3 regions of the Allorhizobium sp. GW101-3B10 genome follow, and region 3 is predicted to be linked to each of the others. Evidence: predicted binding sites of a transcription regulator. Region 3 holds the regulator's gene; each other region holds the start of a gene.

Region 1 (4,681 bases), 520 kb from region 3:
GCGAGAACCAGGTGGACGATGTTCTCGGTGATCTCGTGCTCGCCCCAGGTGATGAAGATCTTCTGGCCGAAAATGCGGTAGCTGCCGTCGTCGCGGCGCTCGGCGCGCGACTTCATCACGCCGAGGTCGGAGCCGGCATGCGGCTCGGTCAGGTTCATCGAGGCGGTCCACTCGCCGGACACCATCTTGTGCAGGAATTTTTCCTTGAGCGCGGCGCTGCCGTGCGTGGCCAGGGCTTCCGAGGCGCCCATGGTGAGCGTCGGGCCGAGCGCGAAGGCCATGGAGCCGGAATTCCACATTTCCAGCGCCGCGACGTTGAGCATGTGCGGCAGGGCCTGCCCGCCGAATTCTTCCGGCGCGACCAGCGCGTTCCAGCCGCCTTCGGCCCAGTGGCGATAGAGGTCTGCCCAGCCGTCAGGCACGAGAACCTTGCCGTCGACCATGCGGGCGCCCTGCTTGTCGCCGATCTCGGCGAGCGGTGCCACTTCATCGGAGGCGAAACGGCCGGCTTCCGCCAGGATGGCATCGACGAGATCGTCGCTCAGATCGCCAAGCCGGCCCTGTTCGAGCGCTTCGGCCATTCCGGCGACATGCTTGAGGGTGAACGCGATTTCGTCTACCGGCGCCTTGTACATGGGCATGCTCCTCCTGCTTGCGACTGGCGGTTACCGCGCGTCCGGCCTTGCGGCGGCGGCGGAAACGTGTCGATTTGGCTAATTGATTTTTACGTAAACGTCAAACCGTTTTGCGCTCCCCAAGCGTTCGGGCCGCTGGCGCAAGGCTATCGCATCGCGTCGGTTCGCAACAGGGCCGGCGAACCGGGATACGCCCAAAGTTGGACGTTACCTGACCGTCGCAACTGGCCTACGAACGGCGTCAGCGAAGCTGAAGCAAAAAACGGAAATCCATGACACTCGACAGATCGCTCGCCCTTGTCATTGCTGTGCTGTTCGGTCTCATCCTGTCTGCGGGCGCCCTGGTGGTGGTCGGCGGCGGCAACCGGCAATTGTCCACCAGCAAGATGAACGAGATGCAGGCCACCGCGCTGCTCCTCACCTCGTCCATGGCGCAGGCCGCCAGCCTGTCGGCCACCCATGCCGACCGCATGGCCAAGGACCCGCTGGTGATTTCTCTGATGAAGGCCGGGGACCGGGAGGGCCTGACCCGACTGCTGCAGCCAGCCTACGCGGCGCTTGCCAGCGAAGCCGGCGTCAATATGCTGCATTTCCATACCGCCGACATCAAGAGCTTCCTGCGCGTCCAGGATCCGAAGAATTTCGGCCAGGACCTCTCCTCGATCCGCCCGATGATCCTCGCCGCCAATCGCAGCCGCGTGCTGCAGAAGGGCCTGGAAGTGGGGCTGGCGGGCCTCAGCCTGCGCGCCGTCGCGCCGATCGTCGAGGGCGACACCCTGATCGGCACGGTGGAAGTCGGGGTCGAGCTGAAATCCCTGATCGAACTGGCGAAATCAGCATCCGGCGCCGATTTCGCGCTGTTTCTGAGCCCGGCGATGACCGGGCTTTCGCCCCAGGGTGCCACCCCGCCGAAGGACCTCGCCGGCCTTGCGATCGAGGCCGCGACCGACACCGCCTTGTTCCAGACGCTCTACGACCGGCGCGAGATCGGCCTGTCGCGAGAGCCGGTGCAGGGCATGGCGGAGGTCGAGGGCAAGCGTTTCGGCACGTTTGCCCAGCCGCTGCTCGACTATTCCGGCCGGATGATCGGCACCATCCTGATCGCGCGCGACTTCACCGACCTCGACAGCGGCTTTCGGCGCGCCGTCGCCACCGCCGCCATCGTCACGATCGTCGGCATGATCGCCGCCTTCTCCGTCGTGACGATCGCCATTCGCGCCATGGTCATCCGGCCGCTTGCCGATCTTGCGGGCTATGCCGAGGCCCAGGCTGCGGGCACAAGCGTCGATGTGTCTCCTGGAGAGGACGGGCTGGCCGACTACAGGCGCCTGCGCCGCGCCATCGGCACGCTGTCGGATCGAGCATCCACCGAAACACCCGACGGAGGTGCCGCGTGACGGCGCGGTTCGTCCGAGCGCTCGGCCTGCTTCTCCTGTCCGGATGGCTGGCGATCGCGGGATCCGCTTGCGCCGAGGAGACCGCGCGGCCGCTGCCGTCCGGCATCCATCTTCCCCTGCCCGTGCATTTCTCCATGCGGGTGCTCAGCCTCTCGAGGCTCAGCGAGACCGCGGGAGAAGCCTCGATGATGGTGGAGATCACCGAACGCTGGACGGATCCCGGCCAGGCCTTCGACCCGAAGGTGACGGGCTTCGGCCGCTTCGACCATGTGGGAGCCGATGCCGAGGCCAAGCTCGCGGCGATGTGGACGCCGGGTACCGAGATCGAGAACCAGATCAGCGAACCGCGCTCAAGCTCGGTGTCGCTGTCGCTGCGCGCCGACGGCACCGTGACGCGCATTCGCCGGCTCGACGCCGATTTTCGCGTCGACGTCGACATGACGACCTTCCCCTTCGACCGGCAGAAGCTGACGCTGTCCTTCGTGACGCCGCGTCATTCTGCCGACGAGGTGATCTTCGTGATGAACGACATCGACCGGGAACTGTCGTCGGTCGCCAGGGAGTTGTCTGCCACCAACTGGACGGCGCGGTCGCTGCAGTTCGTCATGGAACGCTTCCATGGCTGGAACGCCAAGCCCTTCGTGCGCATCAAGGCCGCAACCGTGATCGAACGGCAATGGCCCTATTATCTGCTGCCGATCTTCATTCCGTTCGTCGCCGTGCTCTCGGTGTCGCTGTTCATCCTGTGGGCGCCGGAAAAGCTTCTCGGCGACAAGGCGCCGATGACCTATTCGGCGCTCTTGGCGCTCGCCGCCCTGAGCTTCACCTATGAATCGAGCTTTCCGGGTTCGATCTCGATGAATTCGCCCGTCGCCTTCATGGTTTCCCTCGGCTATTTCTATCTCGTCTTCGTGCTGCTGTTGAACATCATCCTGGTGTACTCGAACTTCCCGGGAAAGCATCGCTACCCGCATCTCGAAACTGCCATCCGCGACAATATCCGCTACAGCGTGCCGACCAGCTTCGTACTGATCTGCATCTGCTCGGTGGCCCGCTCGCTCCTTTGAGCGGAGCCTTGATTAGCCCCTGCGCAAACGTTCCCTCTGTCATAGGACTGTAACGCAGGCCCGCTAACCGCAAGTTGGAAAGTCCACCCCTGACCAACCGCGGAGCACATCCATGACCGATCTGAACAAGAGCAAACTGTCCTGGGACGAATGGGACGAACTGCAGAACCCGCCGCCGGCGGAAACCGATTTCGACCGCATCGTCGAGACCGCCCTTTCGCGACGCGGCTTTCTCGGTGGCGTGCTGGCGCTCGGTTCGGCTGCAGCCGCCATGGGCACGCTCGGCACCGCCGCCAACCTGATGTCCTCGACCTCCGCACAGGCGCAGGAAGCCGCCTCGCGCTTCGCCTTCAAGCCGATCGCCATCCAGACCGATGCCACGGTGCATGTTCCGGAAGGCTACAGCTGGAAGCCGCTTGCCAAATGGGGCCAGCCGCTGTTCTCGAACGTTCCGGACGTCGATCCCGCCAAAGGCGTTTCCGTCGAGCATTCCGACAAGGTCTTCGGCGAAAACACCGACGGCATGGAGCTGTTCGTGGCCGGCGACCACCAGATCATCGCCATCAACCATGAATACGTAAATCCGGAAATCAACCTGCCGCACACCGAAAAGGGCGTGCCGGCCAGCGCCGACGACGTGAAGATCCTGCAGAACATGCAGGGCGTCACCGTCATGGAAGTGGCCGAAGGGGAGAATGGCTGGGAGATCGTTCTCGACAGCCCGTTCAACCGCCGCATCCATCACAACACGCCGATGAAGCTCTCGGGCCCGGCCGCCGGCTCGGATCTCATCAAGACTGCCGCCGATCCGAACGGCACCGACTGTCTCGGGACCTTCAACAATTGCGGCGCCGGCCGCACGCCGTGGGGCACCTATCTGACCTGCGAAGAAAACTTCAACGGCTATTTCGGCACGACCGACGCCGCCTTTAAGCTGCCGGACGACTACAAGCGCTACGGCATCGTCGCCGAGACCCGCTACGCCTACGAGAAGTTCGATGAACGGTTCGACGTGGCGAAGAACCCGAACGAACCGCGCCGCGCCGGCTATATCGTCGAGATCGACCCGTCGGATGCGTCCTCGACCCCGGTCAAGCGCACCGCTCTCGGCCGTATCAAGCATGAAAACGCCGCCGTCGTCATCGCACGCGACGGCCGCGTGGTCGTCTATATGGGCGACGACGAGCGTGGCGAATTCCTCTATAAGTACGTCTCCAACGGCATCTACGTGCCGGGCGGCGACACCTCGAAGCTGCTCGACGAAGGCACGCTCTTCGTCGCCAAGTTCTCCGACGACGGCACCGGCGAATGGGTCGCGCTGACGCCGGAATCGACCGGCATGAAGATGGACGAGATCTGCGTCTTCACCCGCCAGGCCGCCTCCAAGGTCGGCGCCACGACCATGGACCGCCCGGAATGGGTCGCCATCAACCCGGTCGCCATCGAAGCCTATTGCGCACTGACGAACAACAGCAATCGCGGCGTTCTGAAGGACGGCAAGATGCGCACCAATGCCGGCGGCGACGTGATGGAAGTGAGCGCCGTCAACCCGCGCGAAAAGAACGAGTACGGCCAGATCGTG
Region 2 (4,681 bases), 2.2 Mb from region 3:
AGGCGGCGAGCACCCTTCCCGCCCCCGTCGATCCGGCCGCAGCGGCCGTGCCCGCGCCGATCATTCCGGGCACGGAAACACCGGCCCCCATTCCCGTCTTCAAGGCCGTAGCGCTCGCCAATCCGGGCGCCACACCGGTGGCGATCGCCATGGCGGCCGGCCAGGAAAACATCGCCATCCAGACCGCGGCCATGCCGACCTCGCCGAATATGGTGACCACGCTGCAGATGTCGACGGATACGGCCGATCCGGCCGTGCTTCCGCCGGAGGTGACCGCCCAGCAGACGATCGTGCCGGTCGCCAAGCCCGCCGGCGGTGCGCTCGCCTATGCCTCGCCCTCCGCCGCCACGTCGCTTGCCGCGCTCGACTCGCAGTTCGACGTCACGCCGCCCGGCCCCGCCCCGATGCTCGAAGCCACCAAGCCGGCCACGTCCGGCCCGACGGTGATCAACGCTTTGATCAAGAAATATGCGGCGATCTATCAGATGCCGGAATCGCTGATCCACCGCGTGGTCAACCGCGAAAGCACCTACAAGCCGACCGCCTACAACAACGGCCATTACGGCCTCATGCAGATCAAATATTCGACCGCCAAGTCGATGGGCTACGACGGCCCGGCCTCCGGCCTGTTCGATGCCGAAACCAATCTGAAATACGCGATCAAGTATCTCAAGGGCGCCTGGCTCGTCGCCGACAAGAGCCATGACGGTGCCGTCCGGCATTATTCGCGCGGCTACTACTACGACGCCAAGCGCAAGGACATGCTCTACGTCCTCCAGCCCGGTTTCATGTGATTGGCGGCTGCTGACCCTCGGCACCGCGCCAGGGTCCCGCCGCACGGGACTTCGATCCCCCACCCTCGCCCGCCAGGCTCACACGCCAGCGCCGAAGGCCACGACGGCCGACGCATGAGCCGGTCAGCGCAGCGCGTCCGAGACGGCCTTCACCAGTTTCTGCGGCCGATAGCCGAGCTTGGAGGGCGTCAGGCCCAGCCGCACGACGACAAGACGTTCCGAAGGGATGACCGCGACCACCTGCCCGTCATGGCCCTCCAGCCAGAAGGTCTCGGGCGTCAGGCCGAAGCTCTCGTCGGGTTCGTCGCCCGGCCCTACCTGCCAGGCCTGGATCTCCGTATAGCGCCCGCCGGACGCGGCCGTCGGCCTCTGCATCGCGGTGACGAAACCATTCGGCAACAGCCGCTCCCCGTTCCACACGCCGTCGTCGACGAGGAACTGGCCGAAGCGCGCCCAGTCGCGGGCGGTGGCGTAGAGATAGGAACTGCCGACGAAGGTTCCCGCGGCATCGGCTTCGAGCACGGCGCTCGTCATGCCGAGCGGGTCGAACAGCGCCATGCGGGGATAGGCGAGCGCCTGCGCCTGGTCGGGGAACTTGCTCATCCAGATGCGGGTGAGCAGGACGCTCGTGCCCGAGGAGTAGCCGAAGCTTTCGCCCGTCTTCGCCAGCACCGGTTTCGCGAGGCTGAAGCCCGCCATGTCCGGTTCGAGATAGAGCATGCGGGTCACGTCGGTGACGTCGCCATAGTCCTCGTTGAATTCGAGCCCGCTCTCCATCGCCAGCAGGCTGCGCAGCCGGATCGACGCGTGCGGCGCATCCGTCCAGCCCGCCAGAAGCTTGTCATCGTCGAGGGAGAGGCGTCCCTCCTCGACCAGCCGGCCGATGATCGCCGCATTGACAGTCTTTGCCATGGACCAGCCGAGCAGCGGCGTTCTGGCGGAAAAGCCCTCACCATAGGCTTCGCCGACGATCCGGCCGTCCTTGATGACGACGACTGCCCGCATGCCGGGGCCGCCAAGCGCCGGGTCGGCAAGGAGTGAAGCGATGCGGCCGTCCGTCGGGCCGGTCTGCTCGCCGGCCGGCCACGGTGTCGCCGGGTCGCCCGCAGGCCTCGGCGGCAACAACGGGGCGGCAACGGCGCGCGCCGCCTCAACGTCGCCATCGGGAACGCTGGCGCAGCCGAGGCCCTCGCGATAGACGGCGGTGCCAGCGGCAAACGCTCCGAGCATCCGCGCCGTGACCACCTTGTTCTCGGTGTCCACGGTGATGCCGATCAGTTTCAGCAGCGGATGGCCGGGCGCCTGGACGTCGAGCGCCAGCACCGCCTCCGGATCGCGCCCGGCGAGGAAGACGTTGGAGCAGATCATCTTCGCCGCATAGCCCGTGCCGACCCGAAGCAGTTCAGGCGGCGCAGCGGACAGCCAGACGATCGCGCCGCCCACCAGCAGGATCGCGGTCAGCACCGCTCCCTTCAGTACCGTCACCAACAGTTGCATGGACGTCTCCTCCGCCGATCTCCATTCATGCAAGCAGGAATTGCCGACGCGCGAAAGGCGTCAAACGCAGCTGCGCACGGCTTTTTTGCACGTGCAAGACCCGCCCGCATTCGCCAACAGGCCGCGTCATCAAACTGTAGCAGTGCGCGGCTAAACGCCATCAACGTTCAATGGATGGCTGACACAGATGACCGATGTTGCGCCCGATGCCGGCTTTCGCAAGAACCACAAGCTGAAGAGCGCCCTGCTCCAGCACAAGCCGCTGAGCCGCGACGGTCTGTCGGAGCGGCTGTTCGAATTGCTGTTCTCCGGCCTAGTCTATGCCCAGATCTGGGAAGACCCCGAGGTCGACATGGAGGCCATGGAACTCTCCGAGGGCCATTCGATCGTGACGATCGGTTCGGGTGGCTGCAACATGCTCGCCTACCTGTCGCGCCATCCTTCGCGGATCGACGTGGTCGACCTCAATCCGAACCATGTCGCGCTGAACCGGCTGAAGCTTGCCACCTTCCGCCACATGCCGGATCACGAGGCCGTGGTGCGTCAGTTCGCCGGCGAGCGCAACCGCACCAACAGCCGCAATTTCGACCGCTACGTCGCCCCCAATCTCGACGACTGGACGCGCAGCTACTGGAACCGGCGCGGCCTCGACGGCAAGCGCCGGATTGCCGCCTTCGACGGCAATTTCTGCCGCACCGGCCTGCTCGGCCGCTTCATCGGCGCCGGCCATCTGCTGGCGCGCCTGCACGGCGTGGATCTCACCGAATTCGCCCGGACGACATCGCTGCGCGAACAGCGCCAGTTCTTTGACATGCGTATCGCGCCCTTGTTCGAAAAGCCGCTGATCCGCTGGATGACCAGCCGCAAGAGCTCGCTCTTCGGCCTCGGCATTCCGCCGCAGCAATATGACGAGCTTGCCAGCCTTTCCCAAGGCGGCACGATCGCCCCGGTGCTGCGTCACCGGCTGGAGAAGCTCGCCTGCCACTTCCCGCTCAAGGACAACTATTTCGCCTGGCAGGCCTTCGCCCGCCGCTATCCGAAGCCGAACGAGGGCGCCCTGCCGACCTATCTGAGGGTAGAGAATTATCCGGCGATCCGCGCCAATACCGGGCGGGTGACGGTCCATCACGCCAACTTCACCGAGCTTCTGGCCTCGAAACCGGCCGGCAGCGTGGACCGCTACAGCCTGCTCGACGCGCAGGACTGGATGAACGACGACCAGCTCAACGCCCTGTGGAGCGAGATCACCCGCACCGCCGCCCCCGGCGCCCGCGTGATCTTCCGCACGGCCGCGGAGAAGAGCGTGCTCGACGGGCGCCTTTCCGACGCGGTGCTCAGCCAGTGGACCTACCACGCCGCCCGCTCGCAGGAACTGAACAAGCTCGACCGTTCGGCGATCTACGGCGGCTTCCACATCTACGAGAGGAAAGCCTGATGGCCGTCGAGCCGACCGCTGGCGCTAACCTCGATACCGAACACGCCGAACGCATGGACGGCATGTATCGCTACCAGCGGCACATCTACGACCTGACGCGCAAATACTACCTCTTCGGCCGTGACCGGATGATTGCCCGCCTCGACGTGCCGCGCGACGGCACGCTGCTGGAAGTCGGCTGCGGCACGGGGCGCAATCTCCTGCTCGCCCACCGCCTGCATCCGACAGCCAGACTCTACGGCCTCGACATCTCCGCCGAAATGCTCGTCTCCGCGCGGGCGAATTTTCGCGGCATTCCGGTCGTGCAGCAGTTGCAGGTGGCCGATGCCACCCGCTTCGACGCGGCCGCCTTCGGCGTGAATGGCTTCGACCGGATCATGATCTCCTATGCCCTGTCGATGATCCCGGACTGGGAGGGTGCCATCGACGCCTCGCTTGCCGCGCTCAAGCCCGGCGGATCGCTGCACGTCGTCGATTTCGGCCAGCAGGAGCGCCTGCCCGCCTGGTTCCGCAGCCTGCTGCAGGGCTGGCTTTCCCGCTTCCATGTCACGCCCCGGGCAACGCTCCGCGAGGCGATGGCGGCGAGGGCCGATGCGGTGAACGGACGGCTGGAATTCGAGGCCGTCGGCCGCGGTTATGCCTGGCATGCGGTAATTCGCACCTGAACCGCATAAGAACAGTTGAAAATAACCGATATTTAACGATGATGGAGGCAGAAAGAGGTTTGCGCCTCTTTTGTATTTGCGTGTGCGCGCGCAGCATCAGGGGCATAATCTCGAATTCGTTTCTATGGATGTTCCATGCGGTGGCTTATTCTCTCGCTCCTGCCGATCGCGCTGACCTTCAGCGGCTGCACATCCGCCAGCTATGACCTGATGGAAACCGCGTCGATCTCGACGCCGCGTTTCGGCGACAAGGACCCGCAGGATTTCGGCGACAAGACACCGAATCACCA
Region 3 (4,681 bases):
ACTTCCTCGCCGCGATGGGCCGGCAGGCAATGCATGAACAACGCGTTCGGTTGGGCCTGCTTCATCAGCGCGGCATTGACCTGGAACGGCTGGAAGACATTGTGGCCACGCGCCTTGTGCTCCTGGTTCATGGAGATCCAGGTATCGGTCACCACCACGTCGGCACCGTCCACGGCGCGGTCCGCGTCATGGCACAGCATGATCTCGCCGCCATTGTTGCGCGCCCAGTTGAGGATCTTGTCGTCCGGCTCGGAACCGAGCGGCACGGCCATGTTCATGCGGTAGCCGAACCGGGCCGAGCCCTCGACCAGCGAATGCAGAACATTGTTGCCGTCGCCGGTCCAGGCGATGGTCTTGCCCTTGATGGGGCCGCGATGCTCCTCGAAGGTCATCACGTCGGCCATGATCTGGCAGGGATGGGTGCTGTCGGTGAGCGCATTGATCACCGGCACGGTGGCATACTCGGCCATTTCCAGCAGACGCGAGTGGTCGGTGGTGCGGATCATGATCGCGTCGACATAGCGCGACAGGACCTTGGCCGTGTCGCCGATCGTTTCGGCGCGGCCGAGCTGCATTTCGGTGCCGGACAGGAACAGCGTCTCGCCGCCGAGCTGGCGCATGCCGACGTCGAAGGAGACGCGGGTGCGCGTCGACGGCTTTTCGAAGATCATCGCCAGCATCTTGCCGGAAAGCGGCTTTTCGGCGGTGCCGGCCTTGGTCGACTGCTTGCGCGTCTTGGCGTCCTCCAGGATCAGCCGGAGGTCGGGCGCCGTCATGGCGGAGAGATCGAGAAAATGCTTCGGAGATGCCATGTCTTTGCTTACCTGCCCTGGTTCGATGACGCCGCTGCGAGCTTGCCCTGCAGGTGCTCGGCCGCCTGTTCGATGCGCTTCAACCCTTCGCGGGCCTCTTCGACGGTGACGATGAGCGGCGGCAGGAGACGGATGACGTTGTCGCCGGCAGGAACACCCAGCACATGCTCCTCGCGCATCGCCATCAGCAGGTCGGTGTTGGGCACCTTGGCCTTGATGCCGAGCATAAGGCCTTCGCCGCGGATCTCCTCGATGATATCGGGATAACGGTCCTTCAGCGAAGCGAGACCCTGGCGGAAGATCAACGCCACTTCGCGGACGTGGTCGAGGAAACCGTCGGCCAGCACGACGTCGAGCACGGCATTGCCGACGGCCATGGCGAGCGGATTGCCGCCATAGGTCGAGCCATGAGTGCCGGCCTTCATGCCGGAGGCGGCCTCTTCTGTCGCGAGGCAAGCGCCGAGCGGAAAGCCGCCGCCGATGCCCTTGGCGACCGCCATGATGTCCGGGGTAATGCCGGCCCATTCGTGGGCGAACAGCTTGCCGGTCCGGCCGACGCCGCACTGGACCTCGTCCAGCACGAGCAGCAGTTCGTTCTCGTCGCAGATCTGGCGGAGCGCCCGGAGGAATTCGTTCGACGCGGTGCGCAGGCCGCCCTCGCCCTGTACCGGCTCGATCAGGATCGCGGCCGTCTGATCGGTGATGGCCGCCTTGACGGCATCGAGATCGCCGAAGGGCACCTGGTCGAAGCCGGGCGCCTTCGGGCCGAAGCCCTCGAGATATTTCTCCTGGCCGCCGGCGGCGATGGTCGCGATGGTGCGGCCGTGGAAGGCGCCCTCGAAGGTGATGATGTGGAAGCGCTCGGGATGGCCCTTGACGAACTGATAGCGGCGCGCCGTCTTGATCGCGCATTCCAGCGCCTCGGCGCCAGAATTGGTGAAGAAGACGCGATCGGCGAAGGTCGCTTCGGTCAGCCGGCGGCCGAGCGTCTCCTGGCCGGGGACGTCATAGAGGTTCGAGAGATGCCAGACCTTGCCGGCCTGCGTCGTCAGCGCCTCGATCAGGTGCGGATGGGCATGGCCGAGCGAATTGACCGCGACACCGGCCGCAAAGTCGAGATAGCGTTCGCCACCCTCGGTCACCAGCCACACACCCTCGCCTCGCTCGAACCGCAAGGGCGCGCGCATATAGGTCTGATAGAGGGGAGAGGCTTCTGCCATGATGAAAACACTCCTTCGGGAGGGCTTGACGGGACGACGGACGCTTTTGATCTCCCGGCGAACGGTGCCTTGAAAAATCAAAAATGCCGCCTTGCGGCGGCGGGGGCACTATCGACATTTCGACCTTGCCTGTCAACGAAACAGCGCGGCGCGCCTGAATTTTCGACCATGCCGGGAGCAAGACCGCGTCGTTTGACCACGCGAGCGGCCGCGACGCGCCAGGGTAGCAAGTTGGGGAAAACTCCAGAATCGATTCGCGATGATTCGACCGACTCTTGTCACGGAGTCAGCCCGGCACTAGGTTAATAGTCAATAAAGAAACTGCATGCGGCGGAACCAGTCACCGACAGTATCGAGGCGAGTTTGTTTCGGATCCTTCCGAAGCAACGGTGAGCGATTCTGCCATCACAAATCGCGAGCGGCGGAGAGATAACGGCATGAATTGGACAGATGAGCGCGTGGAAAAACTCAAGCGACTTTGGTCGGAAGGCTTGAGCGCGAGCCAGATCGCAGCACAACTGGGCGGTGTGAGCCGCAATGCCGTCATCGGCAAGGTTCACCGACTGAACCTTCCGGGCCGCGCCAAGGCCGGCGGCAGCTCGGCTGCGACGCGGGCAGCCAAGCGCCCGGCGGCTGCACCGCGCGCCACGACCTTCGCGTCGCGCGTCACGACCCGCACCGTCGCCCGCGCCTCGGGCACCAACATGCTCAAGGAAGAGATCGAAATCGACGGCATCGAGGAGATCGCAGTCGCCCCGAGCCGTGGCGTCGTCCTGCCGATTTCGCGCAAGCTGGCGCTGACCGAACTCACCGAACGCACCTGCAAGTGGCCGATCGGCGACCCGATGAAGGACGACTTCCACTTCTGCGGCTGCGAATCCGCGGATACTTCGCCCTATTGCGGCTATCACGCCAAGCTGGCCTATCAGCCGGTCGGCGAGCGCCGCAAGGCAGCGAACGCGGCAGCCCGCTAAGGCGGATCGGACAGAAGTGCCGGGCGGCCTGCCGCCCGGACTTGGCCCTGTCGCGAGACACGACCCATTGGCCGGCCATCTGATGCCGGCGGATACGAAAAACGGGCCACGCGGGCCCGTTTTCTGTTTGTCCGTTGGGATCGACTGCGCCCTTCAGGCTTCCATCGAATAGCCCGCGCCGCGGACCGTGCGGATGACGTCCTGCAGGTTGGAGAAGTTGAGCGCCTTGCGCAGCCGTCCAACATGCACGTCGACCGTGCGCTCGTCGACATAGATGTCGTGGCCCCAGACTCCGTCCAGCAGCTGCGAACGTGAGTAGACACGGCCAGGCGAAGCCATGAGGAACTCCAGCAGGCGGAATTCGGTCGGGCCGAGGCGCACTTCGCGGCTCTTGCGGTGAACGCGATGGGTTTCCCTGTCCAGCTCGATATCGCCGCAGCGCAGGACGCTGGAGAGCACTTCCGGGCGGGCACGGCGCAGCATGGCCTTGACGCGGGCCATCAGCTCCGGCGTCGAGAACGGCTTGACGACATAGTCGTCGGCGCCGGTGGCGAGCCCGCGGACCCGCTCGCTCTCCTCGCCGCGCGCCGTCAGCATGATGATCGGCAGGCGCTCGGTTTCGGGGCGCATGCGCAGACGGCGGCAAAGCTCGATGCCGGACACGCCGGGCAGCATCCAGTCGAGGATCAGCAGGTCGGGAACGCGTTCCTGCAGGCGAAGCTCCGCCTCGTCCCCGCGCAGGATCGTTTCAACCTCGTAGCCTTCAGCCTCCAGATTGTAGCGGAGCAGGACGCTGAGGGCTTCCTCGTCCTCGACGACGGCGATTTTGGGAAGCATGTCGGTCGATAACCTCTCGATGCAGCCGGATTATTCGGTGATGGCACCGAAGGAGGAGGTCAGGTCGTCCTTCGGACGCTCTCCTTCGGGCTGGTCGCCCGTGGCCATGTAGTAGATGGTCTCGGCGATGTTGGTGGCATGGTCGCCGATGCGCTCGATGTTCTTGGCGCAGAACAGCAGATGGGTGCAACTGGTGATGTTGCGCGGATCTTCCATCATGTAGGTCAACAGCTCGCGGAACAGCGAGGTGTACATGGCGTCGATTTCCTCGTCGCGGTCGCGGATCGACTTGGCCTTTTCGGCGGAGCGCGTCGTGTAGACGTCGAGCACTTCCTTGAGCTGGATCAGGGCCAGTTCGCTGAGGTGTTCGAGGCCACGGGCCAGCTTGCGCGGCACGCCGGTCGCCTGGATGGCCATGACGCGCTTGGCATTGCTCTTGCCGAGGTCGCCGACGCGTTCCAGGTCGTTGGCGATGCGCAGCGCGCCGATGATCTCGCGAAGGTCGGCGGCGACCGGTTGGCGGCGGGCGATGGTGATGATCGCCTTGTCGCCGATCTCGCGCTCGGCCGCATCCATGATCACGTCATCGGAAATGACCTTCTGCGCCAGCGCCGCGTCGGAGTTGACCAGCGCCCGCACACTGTCGGCGACCATCTGTTCGGCAAGGCCGCCCATCTCGGTGATGCGGCGCATCAGGTATTTCAGTTCTTCGTCATAGGCGGTGTAGATATGCGATGCCGACATGTTCGTTGTCCTTGAATTTGGTGTCCGCTCGGATGGAAGCGCCGGCTCAGCCGAAGCGGCCCATGATATAGTCCTGGGTGCGCTGATCGTCCGG

Evidence for each region. Region 3 encodes PhoB, which activates phosphate uptake and scavenging genes when phosphate is short. Its sites were predicted from a motif close to TGTCATNNANCTGTCAT; they were not measured.
Region 1: the regulator PhoB is predicted to act here: its motif matches at 3,137-3,153, upstream of AC07Y0_RS14405 (PhoX family protein).
Region 2: the regulator PhoB is predicted to act here: its motif matches at 2,416-2,432, upstream of AC07Y0_RS05455 (BtaA family protein).

What each region holds. Positions count from the first base shown of each region.
Region 1 is NZ_JBWKZR010000001.1:2,859,984-2,864,664, forward strand. Features, by position in the region: gene AC07Y0_RS14390 (acyl-CoA dehydrogenase family protein) at 1-635, opposite strand, end outside; gene AC07Y0_RS14395 (cache domain-containing protein) at 908-2,032, shown strand; gene AC07Y0_RS14400 (ligand-gated ion channel) at 2,029-3,099, shown strand; gene AC07Y0_RS14405 (PhoX family protein) at 3,212-4,681, shown strand, end outside.
Region 2 is NZ_JBWKZR010000001.1:1,150,755-1,155,435, reverse strand. Features, by position in the region: gene AC07Y0_RS05465 (transglycosylase SLT domain-containing protein) at 1-794, shown strand, start outside; gene AC07Y0_RS05460 (serine hydrolase domain-containing protein) at 918-2,291, opposite strand; gene AC07Y0_RS05455 (BtaA family protein) at 2,479-3,726, shown strand; gene AC07Y0_RS05450 (class I SAM-dependent methyltransferase) at 3,726-4,391, shown strand; gene AC07Y0_RS05445 (glycoside hydrolase family 25 protein) at 4,527-4,681, shown strand, end outside.
Region 3 is NZ_JBWKZR010000001.1:3,375,984-3,380,664, forward strand. Features, by position in the region: gene argF (ornithine carbamoyltransferase) at 1-812, opposite strand, end outside; gene AC07Y0_RS16775 (aspartate aminotransferase family protein) at 821-2,032, opposite strand; gene AC07Y0_RS16780 (GcrA family cell cycle regulator) at 2,470-3,006, shown strand; gene phoB (phosphate regulon transcriptional regulator PhoB) at 3,160-3,843, opposite strand; gene phoU (phosphate signaling complex protein PhoU) at 3,874-4,587, opposite strand; gene pstB (phosphate ABC transporter ATP-binding protein PstB) at 4,634-4,681, opposite strand, start outside.